4 regions of the Kitasatospora sp. NPDC059327 genome follow, and region 3 is predicted to be linked to each of the others. Evidence: riboswitches for the same ligand, from Rfam matches in the RefSeq annotation. Region 3 holds a riboswitch; each other region holds the start of a gene.
The links. Region 3 has a riboswitch for cyclic di-AMP ahead of ACFXHB_RS31960 (peptidoglycan DD-metalloendopeptidase family protein). Riboswitches for the same ligand answer to the same signal wherever they lie in the genome.

Region 1 (3,388 bases), on a different contig from region 3:
CCGTGTAGTACAGGTGGCCCGGGTTGACGTGGTTGGTGAGCTCCAGCAGGTTCGGGTTGTCGGGGTGGTACTCGAAGGAGTCGATCTCCCCGTTGCCGTTCTTCCACGTCCAGAGCGCCGGCCAGGCGCCGGTGCCGGCCGGGAGCTTGACCCGGGTCTCGGCGTAGTCGCCGGTCTTCACCTGGAAGCCCTCGCCGGAGTACTCGGTGGTGAGCAGCCCGGTGTCCCAGGACTGCTTGCCGTTCTCCAGCTTGTTGGCGCCCGGCTTGGCGGTGAAGGTGGCGACGCCGCCCGAGACGCTGACGTTGTTCTTGTTCAGCCAGTCGAGCTTGTTGTCGTCCGGGTTGTGGTTGCCGTAGCGGTACGCGCTGCTCTTGTCCCCCGTCCAGCGGGAGCCGTAGGCGATCGGGCCGCTGAACTCGTCGGACCAGGTGAGCTTCTTGCCGGCGACGGGAGCGGTGGTGGCCGGGGTGCTCGTCGTGGCGGTCGCCGACGGCGAGGGGGTGGGCGTGGAGGTGGCCGTGGGGGTCGGCGTGGCCGTGGGGGTCGGCGTGGGCGACGGGGTGGTGGTGCCGTCGGAGACCACGAGCCGCTGCGAGGGCAGGTTGTGCCAGGCCCCCGCGGAGTCCTGCCAGAAGCCGAACTGGGTGTAGGTGCCGACCGGCAGGGTGCGGGCACCGGTGGTGATCGACAGGCCGCCCGGGCAGATCCGCGCGTTGGCGACGTTGCCGGGGAAGTCCAGGTTGCGGCCGGCCCCGTCGCGCACGCCGACGCCCAGCGTCTTCGCGGTGAAGCAGGCCGAGGAGTGGACGGTGAGCGAGGCCGTGGAGGCCTTGCCCGCGACCATGGCGGCCGGGGCCAGCTTGTCCTGGGTGACGGTCGGCGCGGTGGCCGCCTGGGCTCCGGTCAGGGCCGGGACGCCGAGCAGGCCGGCGCCGCTGATGGCGAGCGCGCCGGTGGCGGCGAGGGCGGCCTGGCGGCCGCGGTGGGTGGGGCGGGCGTGACGCGGCGTCGCGCGCCGGGCAGGCTTCTGCATGGCGGTGTCCTCTGTGACGCCTGCGAGGTGAGCTGTCGGGTTCGGGCAGAGGTCGCCCGGCCGCCTGTGGAGCGGCTTCACCCCTAGCCTCGGTCCGCACGCGGGAGCGCGCGGGCCGGGCACTGACCTGGGTCCCCCGCTCCCGTCCGCTGTGGTGCTCGACTGCCGGCCGGCGGGTGGACAGGACTCGGCGTCCCGACGGCGGGGTCCGCGAAGGCGGACCCGTGCAGGCTAGGCAGGCCGTCCGGAAGGCGACAACTCCGGAGGGGATGTTGTCGCGCAGCTCACAGTGGAGCACCGTCGAGTTGATCAAGTGGGCGGTGGAGTTGATCAGTTGGCGGCACCGGCGACTGCCGCCCACGGCCTGTGCCTGGAGAAGGTTGTCGCCCTGCTTGTGGGCGAAGTCGATCGCGAACACCCGGTGGCCGTCGGCGGCCAGGTACTGGGCGAGCCCGGTGGACGGGCAGGCCGACGCCCCGGCGGCACCGCAGCCGCCCCCTGCGTCGGGGGCGGCCCAGGCGCGGTCGGCGTTGTCGTTGGCACCGTGGACGAGCAGCACGGGGGTCGCCCGGGTGCCGGCGTCCCAGCCGGCGGCGGAGTACAGCAGGAAGCGGCCGGAGTACGGCCGGGGGACTCCGCCGAACCAGGTGAGGCGGGCACCGTCCCGGTCGCCGCGACCGTCGGGCGGGTACTGCTCGGCACGGAAGCCGGGCGTGGTGTCGAGGTAGCGCTCGACCTTGGCCCAGCCGTTGCCGGGGGCCGGGAAGCTCGCCTCCAGGGCGGGGGCGGCGGTGTCCGGGGGCGCGGCGGCGGCGGTGGGAGTGGTGGCTCTCGCTGTGGCCGGTGGTGCGCCGAGGAGCAGCGCGGCGACGGTGAGCAGGGTGGTCAGGACGGCGGTGACGGCGGCGGGCGGACCACCGGGGGCGGACCGGGCGGGGGCGGGCCGGGCGGGGGCGGGCCGGGCGGGGGCGTCGGGCGACGCCGGGGTTCTCGGTGCGGACGGTGCGGCAGGGCATCGGCGGCTCCCTGGTCGGGCGCGGGCAGGACCGGGCCCGCGTCCCGGTGGGCCGGTGGGCCGGTGGGCCGGTGGGCCGGTGGGCCGGTGGGCCGGTGGGCCGGTGCCGGCACCGTACGGCCGGACCGCCGGGGCGCCGATGTGCCGGTGCCACACCCGACCGCCGGACCGCGTGGCGTCCGGCCCCGTGGCGTCGGGCCCCGTGGCGGGGTGCCCGCAAGTTCGCCGCGAAGGTCGGCCGGTCCGATAGGTTGGGGGTTCAGCCGTACCGCACAGACAAGAGACGAGGACCCGTCCCGCCATGACCGCGCCCCTGCCCGCCTTCGCCGGCCGCACCTACCTCTTCCAGGTCGACAACGGCGCGGCCTTCCGCAACGCCTACTCGCCCGACGGCAAGCGGCTGCGCTGGGAGGGCCTCGGCGAGTCGGCGGGCCAGTGGGAGGACGTGGCGCTGCACATCGCCGAGATCGGGCCCGAACTGTACTTCGTCAGCTGGACCGAGCAGAGCGGCATCACCGTCAGCCATGTGATGGACCTCGGCAAGCTCACGGTGCGCGCGTTCTGGACGTACGAGGGCGAGGGCGGCCGGGTCGGCGAGCTGCACACCGGGACGCTGGAGCCGGTGGCCTGAGCCGACGGACGGACGGGCCGACGGCTCAGGCCGACCGCCTGAGCCGGCCGAGCGGTTGCCCGGTCAAACGGCGTGGTCCGGCACCTTGAGGTGCTGGGAGAGCCACTCCAGCGAGGACGGCAGCAGCCTGCTCCACGTCTCGAAGTTGTGGCCGCCGGTCTTCATCATGCTGTAGGAGACCTTCATCGGGTGGTGCGCGGCGGCCACGAAGGCCTCGGTGTCCCGCCGGTAGTCGCCGTCGCCCTCCCGGGTACCGGCCAGCAGCACGGACACCCCGGGGTGCGGCAGGTTCTTCAGCCGCCACATCAGGTCGGCCTCGTTGCGGCGCTGCTGGCTTCCCTTGAAGAGGTCCCCGGTGGTCGGGTCGTCGGCGGCCTGGTAGTAGCCGGAGAGCGAGACGGCGGTCGGGAAGACCTCCGGGTGACGCATGGCGAGCTTGAGGGCGCAGTAGCCGCCGGTCGAGTTCCCCATGAAGCCCCAGGCCTGCGGGTCGGCGGAGACCCGGTACGTGGCCTGGATCGCGGCCGGGACGTCCTTGGTGAAGTACGTCTCCGACTGCGCGCCGCCCGGGATGTCCTCGCACTCGGTGTCCTGCGGCAGCGCGGGCGAGGGGCGCATCAGCACCATCACGGTCGGCTGCATCCGACCCTCCTGGAGCAGCTTGAGCGCCGCGCCCGGGTAGTTCAGCCGGGTCACCAGGTTCTTC
Region 2 (3,388 bases), on a different contig from region 3:
TCGGACGGGGACCATGCCTGCCGACCCTACCCGGGCTTTCCGGTTACCTTACGTGACATGGAAGAAGAAGACCTGCGGCTCGCCCCGCGCACCAAAGCCGCCGAACTGCTCGCCTGGGCGCGGACGCAGGACCACCCACCGGTGGCCGAGGCGCCGGTGCGGGCCGTGCTGGCGCTGCTGGAGCTGGGCGAGGGCAGGATGCGCGACGGCTGGCCGGAGCTGACCTCGGACGCCGTGGAGCAGTTGCTGTACGAGCGGCTCTACCTGTACGTCCAGCCCGCGCCGGAGGAGGACCCGCTGGCGTACGGCGCGGCCGTGCGGCTGCTGGTCGACCACCAGCGGGCCGCGAAGCGGCTGAACGCCAAGCGGCAGGAGCGGCTGCACGCGGAGGCCGAGTGGCAGGGTGAGGTGGCGGCCGGGCTGCTGCGCCGGGCCGATCTGGTCACCTGGCCCCGGCTGTACGCGCTGCTGCTGCGCGCGGACGGCGTGGACCTCACCGACCTGGAGGCGGTCCGGGGCTGGCTGACGGCGTTCCGGGAGCTGGCGCCGGAGGACCGGCTCGCCGCGTGCGAGGGGTTGGAGGCGGCCGGCGAGCTGGACGCGGTGGACGACGGGGGCTGGGGCGACGCCCGGGCGATCAGCGTCGGGATGGCCACCGACGGTGCCCGCCGGCTCCTGGAGCAGGGGCTGATGCGGCGCAGCTACCGCAACCTGGCGGAGCTGACCGCGCTGGGCCGACCGATGCCCGACGAGCTGGCCGGGGACTTCGGGGCGTTCGAGGAGGCCGCCGTGGAGGCGGCGCTGGACCTGGCCGGCGAGTGGACGGTACCGGGGCTGCCCCGGCTGCTGGTGGAGGAGTTCCCGGAGCTGGCTCCGGAGCCGGGCCAGGAGGAGATCGACGCGTACCTGGCGCAGCTCTCCGAAGCCCCCGACGGAGCCCCCGACGACGCAGCCGACGACGCAGCCGACGAGGGGGTCGAGCCCTGGGAGGCCGAGGAGGCCGACGGGACCGGGGCGACCGAGGTCCGGGACGCCCCAGGGGTCTGAGACACGCCGGTGCCCCGGCCGTCGTGGTGACGGCCGGGGCACCGTGGCGTGCTGTCAGGGGGTGATGCCGCGCTGCTCGAACCAGGTCTCCGGGTCGACCGGGGCGCCGCCACCGGGGCGGACCTCCAGGTGCAGGTGCGGGCCGGTCACGTTGCCGGTCGCGCCGACCTTGCCGAGCTGCTGGCCGGGGACGACCTTGCCGGAGCCCTTGATGATCGAGGAGAGGTGGCAGTACCAGATCTCGGTGCCGTCGGGCAGCGTCTCGACGATCCGGTAGCCGTACGACCCGGCCCAGCCGGCCGAGGTGATGGTGCCCTGGCCGACCGCGTACACCGGGGTGCCGGTGTCGGCGGCGAAGTCCAGGCCGGTGTGCAGGTGGGCCCAGTAGGAGGCGCTCTGGCCGTAGTGGGCGGAGAGGTCGTAGTCGCGCACCGGCAGGTTGATGGCGGCGAGCTTGGCCTTCTCGGCCGCCTCGGCGGCGAGCTTGGCCTCCTGCTGCTGGGCGGCGCGCTTGGCCTCGGCCTCCTTGGCGGCCTGGAGGCGGGCGCCCTCCTCGGCGGCGGTGCGCTGGCTGTCGGCCTGCAGCTGGATCCGGGCGGCGAGGGCGAGGCCCGGGTCCGCGGAGAGCGCGACCGGCGTCTCGTCCGGGGCCTCGACGGCCGGGGCGGCGGCCGGGGTGGCGGAGGCGAAACCGGTCGCGCCGAGGGTGGCGGCGACGGCGGTGACGCCGAGCAGCGGAGCGGTGCCGCGGGTCTGACGGGGCATCCGGTGCCGGTTGGCCTCGGCGGCCTGCGGGCCGCCGTCGGCGGGCCCGCCGAACTCGCCCGGGTGGGCGGGCGGCCAGGGGTGGTCGAGCAGCTGGGTGCCGGCGGGGGAGCCGGGCAGGTGTGCCGGAGAGTGCGACGACGCCACGGAGGCGCGCTCCTTTCCTTCCTTCGCGCCTACCGGGTTAGCTGACGGGTTCGGAGCAGGAAGGTCTCCTACGGCTGGGCGGGCCCGGCCGATTCACCCCAAGGAACGTGGTTCCCCGGCTCCCTGGCCTGCCCGGAGGCCGGCCGGCGGGATTAGGCGACGGCGCACGGTGCCGTCTGGGTACGGCGTTGCGGACCGCGCTGCGTTATCAAACGTTAATCCTAGGAGCCCCTGATTCCAAGCCGTCCGTTCGGGACAGCCGGATACAACTCGGACACCGCGCGACCCGATGGGCGTTTTGGGCGGATTGGCGGCAACTGACACTACCGAACGTGATTGGACGTCAACGAACGACCCCCTATCTGAGTACTCCTACTCATGTGCGGCCCGGACCGGCGCCGCCATCCTGACGCCATGAACGCACCGATGCAGTCACGCACCACGGCCGCGTACTACCTCCAGGCCGTCCTCTCCTTCGCCCTCTCCGGCGGCGCCCTCGCCGTCGGGATCGCCTACCTGCCGGTCGGCGGCTGGACCCGCGCCTTCCTCGCGATCGGACTGCTCTACACCGTCACCTCCGCCTTCACCCTGGCCAAGGTGATCCGGGACCGGCAGGAGACCAACGAGATCGTCACCCGGGTGGACCAGGCGCGGCTGGAGAAGCTGCTCGCCGAGCACGACCCGTTCAAGGTGGAGGGGGTCTGAGCATCGACGCCGGGGCACGCCGGGAGCCCGGCCGCGGACCCGCTTGACGGCTAAGACTATTAGCCTTAGCTTTATGGCTATCGGCACACAGTCGATGTCCCGGCGGACCGAGGAGGCCCCCATGCCCGGCACCTTCACCCCCAGCACCCAGTACCTCGACGTCCCCGGCGGCCGGCTGGCCTTCGACGACACGGTGCGGGGCGACGGCGCCCCCGTCGTCCTGCTCCCGGGGATGCTCGACAGCCGGGCCGCGTACCGGCACCTGCGCCCGCTGCTGGTGGCCGCGGGCCACCGGGTGATCACCCTGGACCTGCGCGGCTTCGGCGAGTCCTCGATCGACTGGGACGACTACTCGCCGGCCGCGATCGCCACCGACGTGCTCGCCCTGCTGGACCACCTCGGCATCGGCCGCGCCGCGCTGGTCGGCAACTCCTACACCGGCGCGACCGCGGTCCGGGTGGCCGGGGACGCGCCCGAGCGGGTCGCCGGGATCGTCCTGCTGGACGCCTTCGTCGAGAACCTGCCGCCCAACGCGCTGCGGCGCGCGATGTTCGGCGTGATGGGCGCGCTGCTGGTGCACTCGCCCGCGTTCTGGGGCCTCTACCACCGCAGAATGGCCTACCCGACCGCCAAGCCGGCCGACTTCGACGCCTATGTGGACGGACTGGTCGCCGCGATGCGCACGCCGGGCCGCAAGAAGGCCACCCGGGGCTACGTCCGCGGC
Region 3 (3,388 bases):
CCCTGGCCGGCCGCCTCCACCTCGCGCACCTCGCCGACGACGGCCTCAGCGTCCACCTGCGACTGGACGTCGCGCACGCCGTCCTCTCCACCCCCTACGGCACCTCCGCCCTCACCGGTGCCGACCTCTCCCTCGCCGCGCCCGACCCGCTCGCCCGCTTCGAGGCCGCGATGCTCACCCACCTCGCCGACGACCACCCGGACGCCCTCGACCTGCTCACCCGGCTGCTGGACCCGGAGCTGCTCGCCGGACACCCCGACGTCCGCCCGCTCGCCCTCGACCGGCACGGCCTGGTGCTCCGCCTGGACCACCCGTACGGCCACCGGGACGTCCGCCTGGTCTTCCCCGAACCGGCCCGTGACGCGGACGAGTTCGGCCACCGCGTGCACCAGCTGCTGACCGCCGCGCACGGCGACCTGCCCGCCCACCGGTCCTGACGGGACGCCGGGCACCGGGCGAAGCGGCACCGGACACCGGACACCGGGCGAAGCGGCACCGGACAGCTCACCCGACGACAGCAGGCCGACGGCCCGTCCGACTCCGGACGGGCCGACCGCATTCCGGGCGGTCCCCGACCGCATTCCGTCCGAACCCGCCCGGCATCCGCCCCGAACAACCCACCGACAACCCCGGAAAGGCCCGTAGGGCCGGCGCGGCCGACTCCCGAAAACCCGCCGAGACAGGGGGGGTGAACGGGTATCAGAATCCGCACCCGATATCCGTGGGCGGAAACGCGCAATGGCCGGCCCGGCCCACGAAGGAAATTCGTGAGCCGGGCCGGCCTGGGCGTGTCCCGCGCCCATGATCCACTGGTGGTGCGGCGATCACCCGGTCGAGCGGTCACCCGACATGACCATCCCGGGAGGTCGTTCGCCCCGCACCCAGCGGTGGTCCGACTTCCGGTCAGATGGAGACGCCGTGCGCCCGCAGGTAGGCGATCGGGTCGATGTCCGAGCCGTACTCCGAGCCGCTGCGGATCTCGAAGTGCAGGTGCGGGCCGGTCACGTTGCCGGTCGCGCCCGAGAGGCCGATCTGCTGGCCGGCGGTGACGGTCTGACCGATCTTCACGCCGATCGAGGACAGGTGCGCGTACTGGGCGTACTTGCCGTCGGCGAGCTTGATCTCGACCTCGTTGCCGTAGGCGCCGCCGTTGCCGGCCTTGACCACGGTGCCGGCCGCGATGGCGCGCAGCGGGGTGCCGGTGGAGGCGACGAAGTCGGCACCGGTGTGGTGACCGGAGGACCACATCGAGCCGGCCACGCCGTAGGCGGTGCCGAGCTTCGGGTTGGCGACGGGGGCGACGTAACCGGAGGTGGCGGCCACGGCGGCCGGAGCCTGGGTGGCGGCTGGCGCGGCCGGCTTCGCGGCGGGGGCGGCCGGCTTGGTGGCCGTGGCCGGCGCGGGCTTGGCGGCCTGAACCGGCTTCGGGGCGGCGGGCTTCGCGACCGGCTTCGCCGAGTCCTGCGAGGCCTGCGGCTTCGCGGCGGGGGCGGCGGGGGCGGCGGGCTTGGCGGCCTCGGCCGGGGCCGCGGCGGCCTTGGCGCCGAGCGCGAGCTGCTGACCCGGGAAGATGAGGTTCGGGTTGGCACCGACGACCGAGCGGTTGTGGTCGTACAGCGCCTGCCAGCCGCCCTCGACCTGCTTGGCGTCGGCGATCTTCGACAGGGTGTCCCCACCGGCGACCTTGTAGGTCTCCTCGGCCGGAGCGGCGGCGGGCTTGGCGGCCTCGGCGGCCGGAGCCGCGGCCTGGGCAGCGGCGGCCGGCGTGGCGTCGACGCTGGTGGCGCCGGTCCAGGTGCTGGTCTGCGCGGGCTTCGCGGCCGGGGCGGTGTGGGCCTGGGCACTGATGGTGGTCACCAGCGGAAGGGCGAAGGCGGCGCCGGTCACGGCGGTGGCGATGCCGATGCGGGCGGCGCGGGGCAGGGCGATACGACGAGCCTGTGCGGGCATGGGGAACTGTCCTCTCCGACGCCTGCGAGGTGAGCTGTCGGGTTCGGGCTGGAGTTGCCCGGCCGCATAGCGCGGCTTCACCCCAAGCCGGACCGCGAATTCCGGTCCGGCGACTTACCTTTGGGTCCCCCGCTCCTGCCGTACAGAGTTCGGTTCGTACCACCGGGCAGCGGCAGGACTAGGCGTTCCACCCGGTGGCCACCCGGGCCAATGCCGGGCGGTCGCTGAACTAAAGCCCATCCACCCGGGTGAAGCAATGTCGATCTCTTGAATCGGCAACCAATGCCGGACGGCTCGTGACACTCCGAATGATCGGCTGCACAGTATGTGCACAATCGATTCACCGCGTGCCACTGATCCGCGACGCTCCGCCGATTTCGATGGCCGTCCGCATGCGATCACCTACGGAAAGCCATCTGCCGACACACCCCCGGTGAGCCTTGTCACGTCGCCTCCCGGGGCGCACGATCGGGCGGTGATGACCACCTCCGAGGCCGGCACCCTGCGCCTGGGCACCGCACAGGGCCGCTGGGTACTGCTGGCGACGGTGCTCGGCTCCAGCATGGCGATGCTCGACGGCACCGTGGTGAACGTCGCCCTCCCCCGGATCGGCACCGACCTCGGCGCCCCGCTCGCCGCACTGCAGTGGACGCTCAACGCCTATCTGCTCACCCTGGCCGGCCTCATCCTGCTCGGCGGCGCGCTCGGCGACCGCTACGGCCGGCGCCGGGTCTTCCTGATCGGCGTGCTCTGGTTCGCCGCCGCCTCGGCGGCGTGCGCCGCGGCGCCCACCATCGAGGTGCTGATCGCCGCCCGCGCGGTGCAGGGCATCGGCGGGGCACTGCTCACCCCCGGCTCGCTGGCGATGCTCCAGGCCGTGTTCCACCCTGACGACCGGTCGGCGGCGGTCGGCCTCTGGTCCGGTCTGGGCGGGGTGTCGGCGGCGATCGGTCCGTTCCTCGGCGGCTGGCTGGTGGACGGCCCCGGCTGGCGGTGGATCTTCCTGCTGAACGTCCCGCTCGCCGTCCTGGTGATCGCGGTGGCCTCCCGGCACGTCCCGGAGAGCCGGGACGAGAGCGCGACCGGCCGGTTCGACGCCCTCGGCGCGGCCCTGGCCGCGCTCGCCCTGGGTTCGGTCACCTACGCCCTGACGGCCGCGGGCGGCGGGCTCTCGCCGGAGGTCTGGCTGGCCGGCGCGGCGGGAGTGCTGCTGGGCGCGGCCTTCGTCGTGGTCGAGCGCCGCGTCCCGGAGCCGATGCTGCCGCTCGGCCTCTTCTCCTCCCGGCTGTTCACCGCGGTGAACCTGGTCACCCTCTGCGTCTACGCGGCCTTCAGCGGCGTGTTCTTCCTGCTGGTCGTGCAGTTGCAGATCGTCTCCGGGTTCTCCCCGCTGGTCTCCGGGCTGGCCCTGGTGCCGATCACCGTGCTGATGCTCGCG
Region 4 (3,388 bases), on a different contig from region 3:
GTCGCGGAGGGCGTGCGGAAGGCCGGCGCGCGCCCCGTGGCTTCCGTGCTGCTGCTGAACCGGCTGGCCCGGCCCTGACCTCGGCCGGGAGCCGTCCGGGACGGAGTGACGCCTGGTCAGCGCCCGGTTTGCGGGGTTGTGAGGATCCGGTGAAGTCATGGCGGTGGGTGGAGGTTCACGCCATCGGGGGAGTGGCGCAAAGCGTGGATCTTCACTAGGGTCTGGCGTCAAACCTATTTTCCGGATTCTCACCCAATCGGGTGAGTCCGTTGGAAGAAGGAGCCGGTCCCTTGGCCACCCACCGCCGTCCCAAGCAGCCGAGCCGCGCGCGGGTCTCCGTGCTCACCGCTGCCGCGGCGACCGCGGTCGCCCTCTCCGCCCAGGTCGCCGCGCACGCCGCGCCGAGTCCGTCCCCCAAGAAGGAGGACGTGAAGGCGCAGATCGACCAGCTGCAGGAGGAGGCCGAGCAGGCCACCGAGAAGTACAACGGCGCCAAGGAGCGGGCCGACCAGCTGCGCAAGCAGTCGGACCAGCTCCAGGACCAGGTGGCGCGCGGCCAGGACCAGATGACCCAGCTTCAGGCCGGGCTGGCCGAGGTGGCGGGCGCGCAGTACCGCACCGGCGGCATCGACCCGTCCGTCCAGCTGATGCTCTCCTCCGACCCGTCCGGCTACCTGGACAAGGCGTCCAGCGTCCAGCAGGCCAGCTCCAGCCAGGCCGACGCGCTCAAGGGCCTCCAGGACCAGCAGCGCCGGCTGGACCAGCAGAAGGCGGAGGCGGCCGCGATCCTGGCCTCCCTGGACAGCACCACCAAGGACCTGAACCAGTCCAAGGCGGAGGTCAACAAGAAGCTCAAGGAGGCTCAGGACCTCCTGAACTCGCTGAGCGCGGCGGACCGGGCGGCGCTGAAGGCCGCCCAGCAGCAGGCGGACCGGGCCTCGCGCGGCAGCGAGCGGGCCGACCTGGGCAGTCTGCCGCAGGCCAGCGGCATGGCCGGGGCGGCCGTCGCCAACGCGATGAGCAAGCAGGGTTCGCCGTACCAGTGGGGCGCCACCGGGCCGAGCGGCTTCGACTGCTCCGGCCTGATGGTCTGGTCGTACGCCAAGGCCGGCGTCACGCTGCCGCGCACCTCGCAGGCGCAGGCCAACTACGGCAGCCGGGTGCCCTCGCTCGCCGAGGCCCAGCCGGGCGACCTGATCATCTACCGCGCCGACCGCAGCCACGTCGGGATGTACATCGGCAACGGCATGGTGGTGCACGCGCCGCACACCGGTGACGTGGTGAAGGTGATGAAGGCCGACGCGATGCCGATCAACGCGATCCGCCGGGTCTGACGGACCGGCACGACACGCCCGCGGGCCGGGACGCGGCCTTGTGATCCACGCCACCCCCTGATCGGGGGTGGCGTCGGCGTTCACGGCGTCGCGGTGACAAACGATCAGCTCCGCGTAGATCATTGATCACACTCGGTCATATTCACAAGTGAACTTGGATATTCTTCCGGCATTTTTCTGACAAGGATTTGAACGGATCACGGTTCTGTTACTAGGGTCGTGCCTCGAACCACCGCACAGTCGATCACCCAGTCCGGGTGGCGGCGGGGGTTGCCGTCGAGTTCGTGAAGCAGCGGGGCAGGTCGTCTGCCCGACGGGGAGCCCAGTGGTCGGGGGCGCTGTGGAGCGGAGCCGGGGAACCATGTTCCTCCGGGGTGAATCGGCGCCAGGTCGACCGTGAGAACGGTCGGTGAGGCGTCGTAGGGCACGCTTCCGGCCCGAACCCGTCAGCTCACCCGGTAGGCGGACGTAGGAAGAAGGAGTCCGCCTTCGTGGCGTCCCATCGTCGTCCCAAGCCCGCCGGCCGCGCCCGGGTCTCGATCCTGACCGGTGTCGCCGCAGCGGCGGTCGCCCTCTCCGCGCAGTCCGGCGCCCACGCCGACCCGACGCCGACCAAGGACCAGGTCAAGGAGCAGGTCGACCAGCTCAACGAGCAGGCCGAGCAGGCCACCGAGAAGCTCAACGGCGCCCAGGCCAAGCAGCAGGAGCTGCAGAAGCAGGTCGGTGAGCTGCAGGACAAGGTGGCCCGCCAGCAGGCCTCGGTGACCGAGGCCCAGGGCGGCCTGGCCGAGATCGCCGGCGAGCAGTACCGCAACGGCGGCATATCGCCGACCGTCCAGCTGATGCTCTCGTCCAGCCCGGACAGCTTCCTCACCCAGGCCGGTGCGATCAACCAGGCCGGCAGCACCCAGTCCAACGCCCTGAAGGACCTTCAGGAGCAGCAGCGCAGGCTCGACCAGGACCGCAACGAGGCCCAGGGCAAGCTCGCCGAGCTCGAAGCCACCACCCAGCAGCTGAAGGCCTCCAAGGAGGAGGTCCAGGGCAAGCTGGCCAAGGCCCAGGACCTGCTCAACACGCTGACCGAGCAGGAGCGCCAGGCGCTGCGCGCGGCCGAGGAGAAGGCCGCCGCCGAGGCGAAGGCCAAGGCGGACGCCGCCAAGGCCGAGGCCAAGGCCAAGGCGGACGCCGACCGGGCCTCCCGCGACAACACCCGGGACAACCTGGCCGGCTCGTCCTCGTCGGCCGCCAAGCCCGCCGCCCCGGCCGCGGCCGCCGCGCCGTCCGCGCCCGCCGCCAACGGCTCGCGCGCCGCCGCCGCGATCGCCGCCGCCGAGAGCAAGCTGGGCGCGCCGTACGTCTACGGCGCCTCCGGCCCGGGCTCGTTCGACTGCTCCGGCCTCACCAGCTGGGCCTACGCCCAGGCCGACGTGTCGCTGCCGCGCACCTCGCAGGCCCAGGCCACCGTCGGCACCAACGTCGGCACCAACATCGCCAACGCCCAGCCCGGTGACCTGATCATCTACCGCGCGGACCGCAGCCACGTCGCCATCTACGTCGGTGGCGGCCAGGTCATCCACGCGCCGAAGCCCGGTGCGAACGTCCGGTACGAGACCGCCAGCATGCTGCCGATCTCGGCCATCGTGCGTGTCTGATCCGACGTCCGCTGCCGCAGGCCCGGTCTCCCCTCGCGGGAGGCCGGGCCTGCGGCTTTCGCGGTGGACCGGTCTGATGTCCGAATGCGGGTCAAATATTCGGGTTGAGAGGGGTTTGGACTCGCTCGCCCGGACTCGCTAACGTCTGCCACCGGACTCCCGCTCTAGAGCCGCCCGCTCCGGTGCGGCGGCGGGGCCCCCGGCCCAGGATCGGAGCCACCGTCGTATGGCCGTGCACCGCCGTTCCCCCCTGCCCGGCGCGCTCGCCCGCGCGCTGGTGCTGACCGCCGCGGCCACCACCGCGCTGGGGGTGGCGACGGGTGGTGCCGCCCAGGCCGCCCCGGGCGCGCCCGACGGGCCGCCGAACCGCAAGGACGTCAAGGCGCAGGTGGAGCAGCTGTA

Region 1: it holds a riboswitch for cyclic di-AMP, as region 3 does, so the genes downstream of both, ACFXHB_RS01650 (hypothetical protein) here and ACFXHB_RS31960 (peptidoglycan DD-metalloendopeptidase family protein) in region 3, are expected to answer to the same signal.
Region 2: it holds a riboswitch for cyclic di-AMP, as region 3 does, so the genes downstream of both, ACFXHB_RS26990 (M23 family metallopeptidase) here and ACFXHB_RS31960 (peptidoglycan DD-metalloendopeptidase family protein) in region 3, are expected to answer to the same signal.
Region 4: it holds a riboswitch for cyclic di-AMP, as region 3 does, so the genes downstream of both, ACFXHB_RS11325 (NlpC/P60 family protein) here and ACFXHB_RS31960 (peptidoglycan DD-metalloendopeptidase family protein) in region 3, are expected to answer to the same signal.

What each region holds. Positions count from the first base shown of each region.
Region 1 covers NZ_JBHYYB010000002.1:98,522-101,909, forward strand. Annotated here, with positions in the region: gene ACFXHB_RS01650 (hypothetical protein) at 1-1,036, opposite strand, end outside; cyclic di-AMP (ydaO/yuaA leader) riboswitch at 1,039-1,203, opposite strand; gene ACFXHB_RS01655 (hypothetical protein) at 2,353-2,682, shown strand; gene ACFXHB_RS01660 (alpha/beta hydrolase) at 2,746-3,388, opposite strand, start outside.
Region 2 covers NZ_JBHYYB010000050.1:37,375-40,762, reverse strand. Annotated here, with positions in the region: gene ACFXHB_RS27000 (GNAT family N-acetyltransferase) at 1-15, opposite strand, end outside; gene ACFXHB_RS26995 (hypothetical protein) at 58-1,047, shown strand; gene ACFXHB_RS26990 (M23 family metallopeptidase) at 1,102-1,959, opposite strand; cyclic di-AMP (ydaO/yuaA leader) riboswitch at 1,972-2,128, opposite strand; gene ACFXHB_RS26985 (YiaA/YiaB family inner membrane protein) at 2,374-2,664, shown strand; gene ACFXHB_RS26980 (alpha/beta fold hydrolase) at 2,738-3,388, shown strand, end outside.
Region 3 covers NZ_JBHYYB010000070.1:26,701-30,088, reverse strand. Annotated here, with positions in the region: gene ACFXHB_RS31965 (DUF2470 domain-containing protein) at 1-437, shown strand, start outside; gene ACFXHB_RS31960 (peptidoglycan DD-metalloendopeptidase family protein) at 904-1,950, opposite strand; cyclic di-AMP (ydaO/yuaA leader) riboswitch at 1,955-2,115, opposite strand; gene ACFXHB_RS31955 (MFS transporter) at 2,429-3,388, shown strand, end outside.
Region 4 covers NZ_JBHYYB010000013.1:148,970-152,357, reverse strand. Annotated here, with positions in the region: gene ACFXHB_RS11335 (NYN domain-containing protein) at 1-78, shown strand, start outside; gene ACFXHB_RS11330 (NlpC/P60 family protein) at 291-1,334, shown strand; cyclic di-AMP (ydaO/yuaA leader) riboswitch at 1,661-1,815, shown strand; gene ACFXHB_RS11325 (NlpC/P60 family protein) at 1,826-2,986, shown strand; gene ACFXHB_RS11320 (NlpC/P60 family protein) at 3,213-3,388, shown strand, end outside.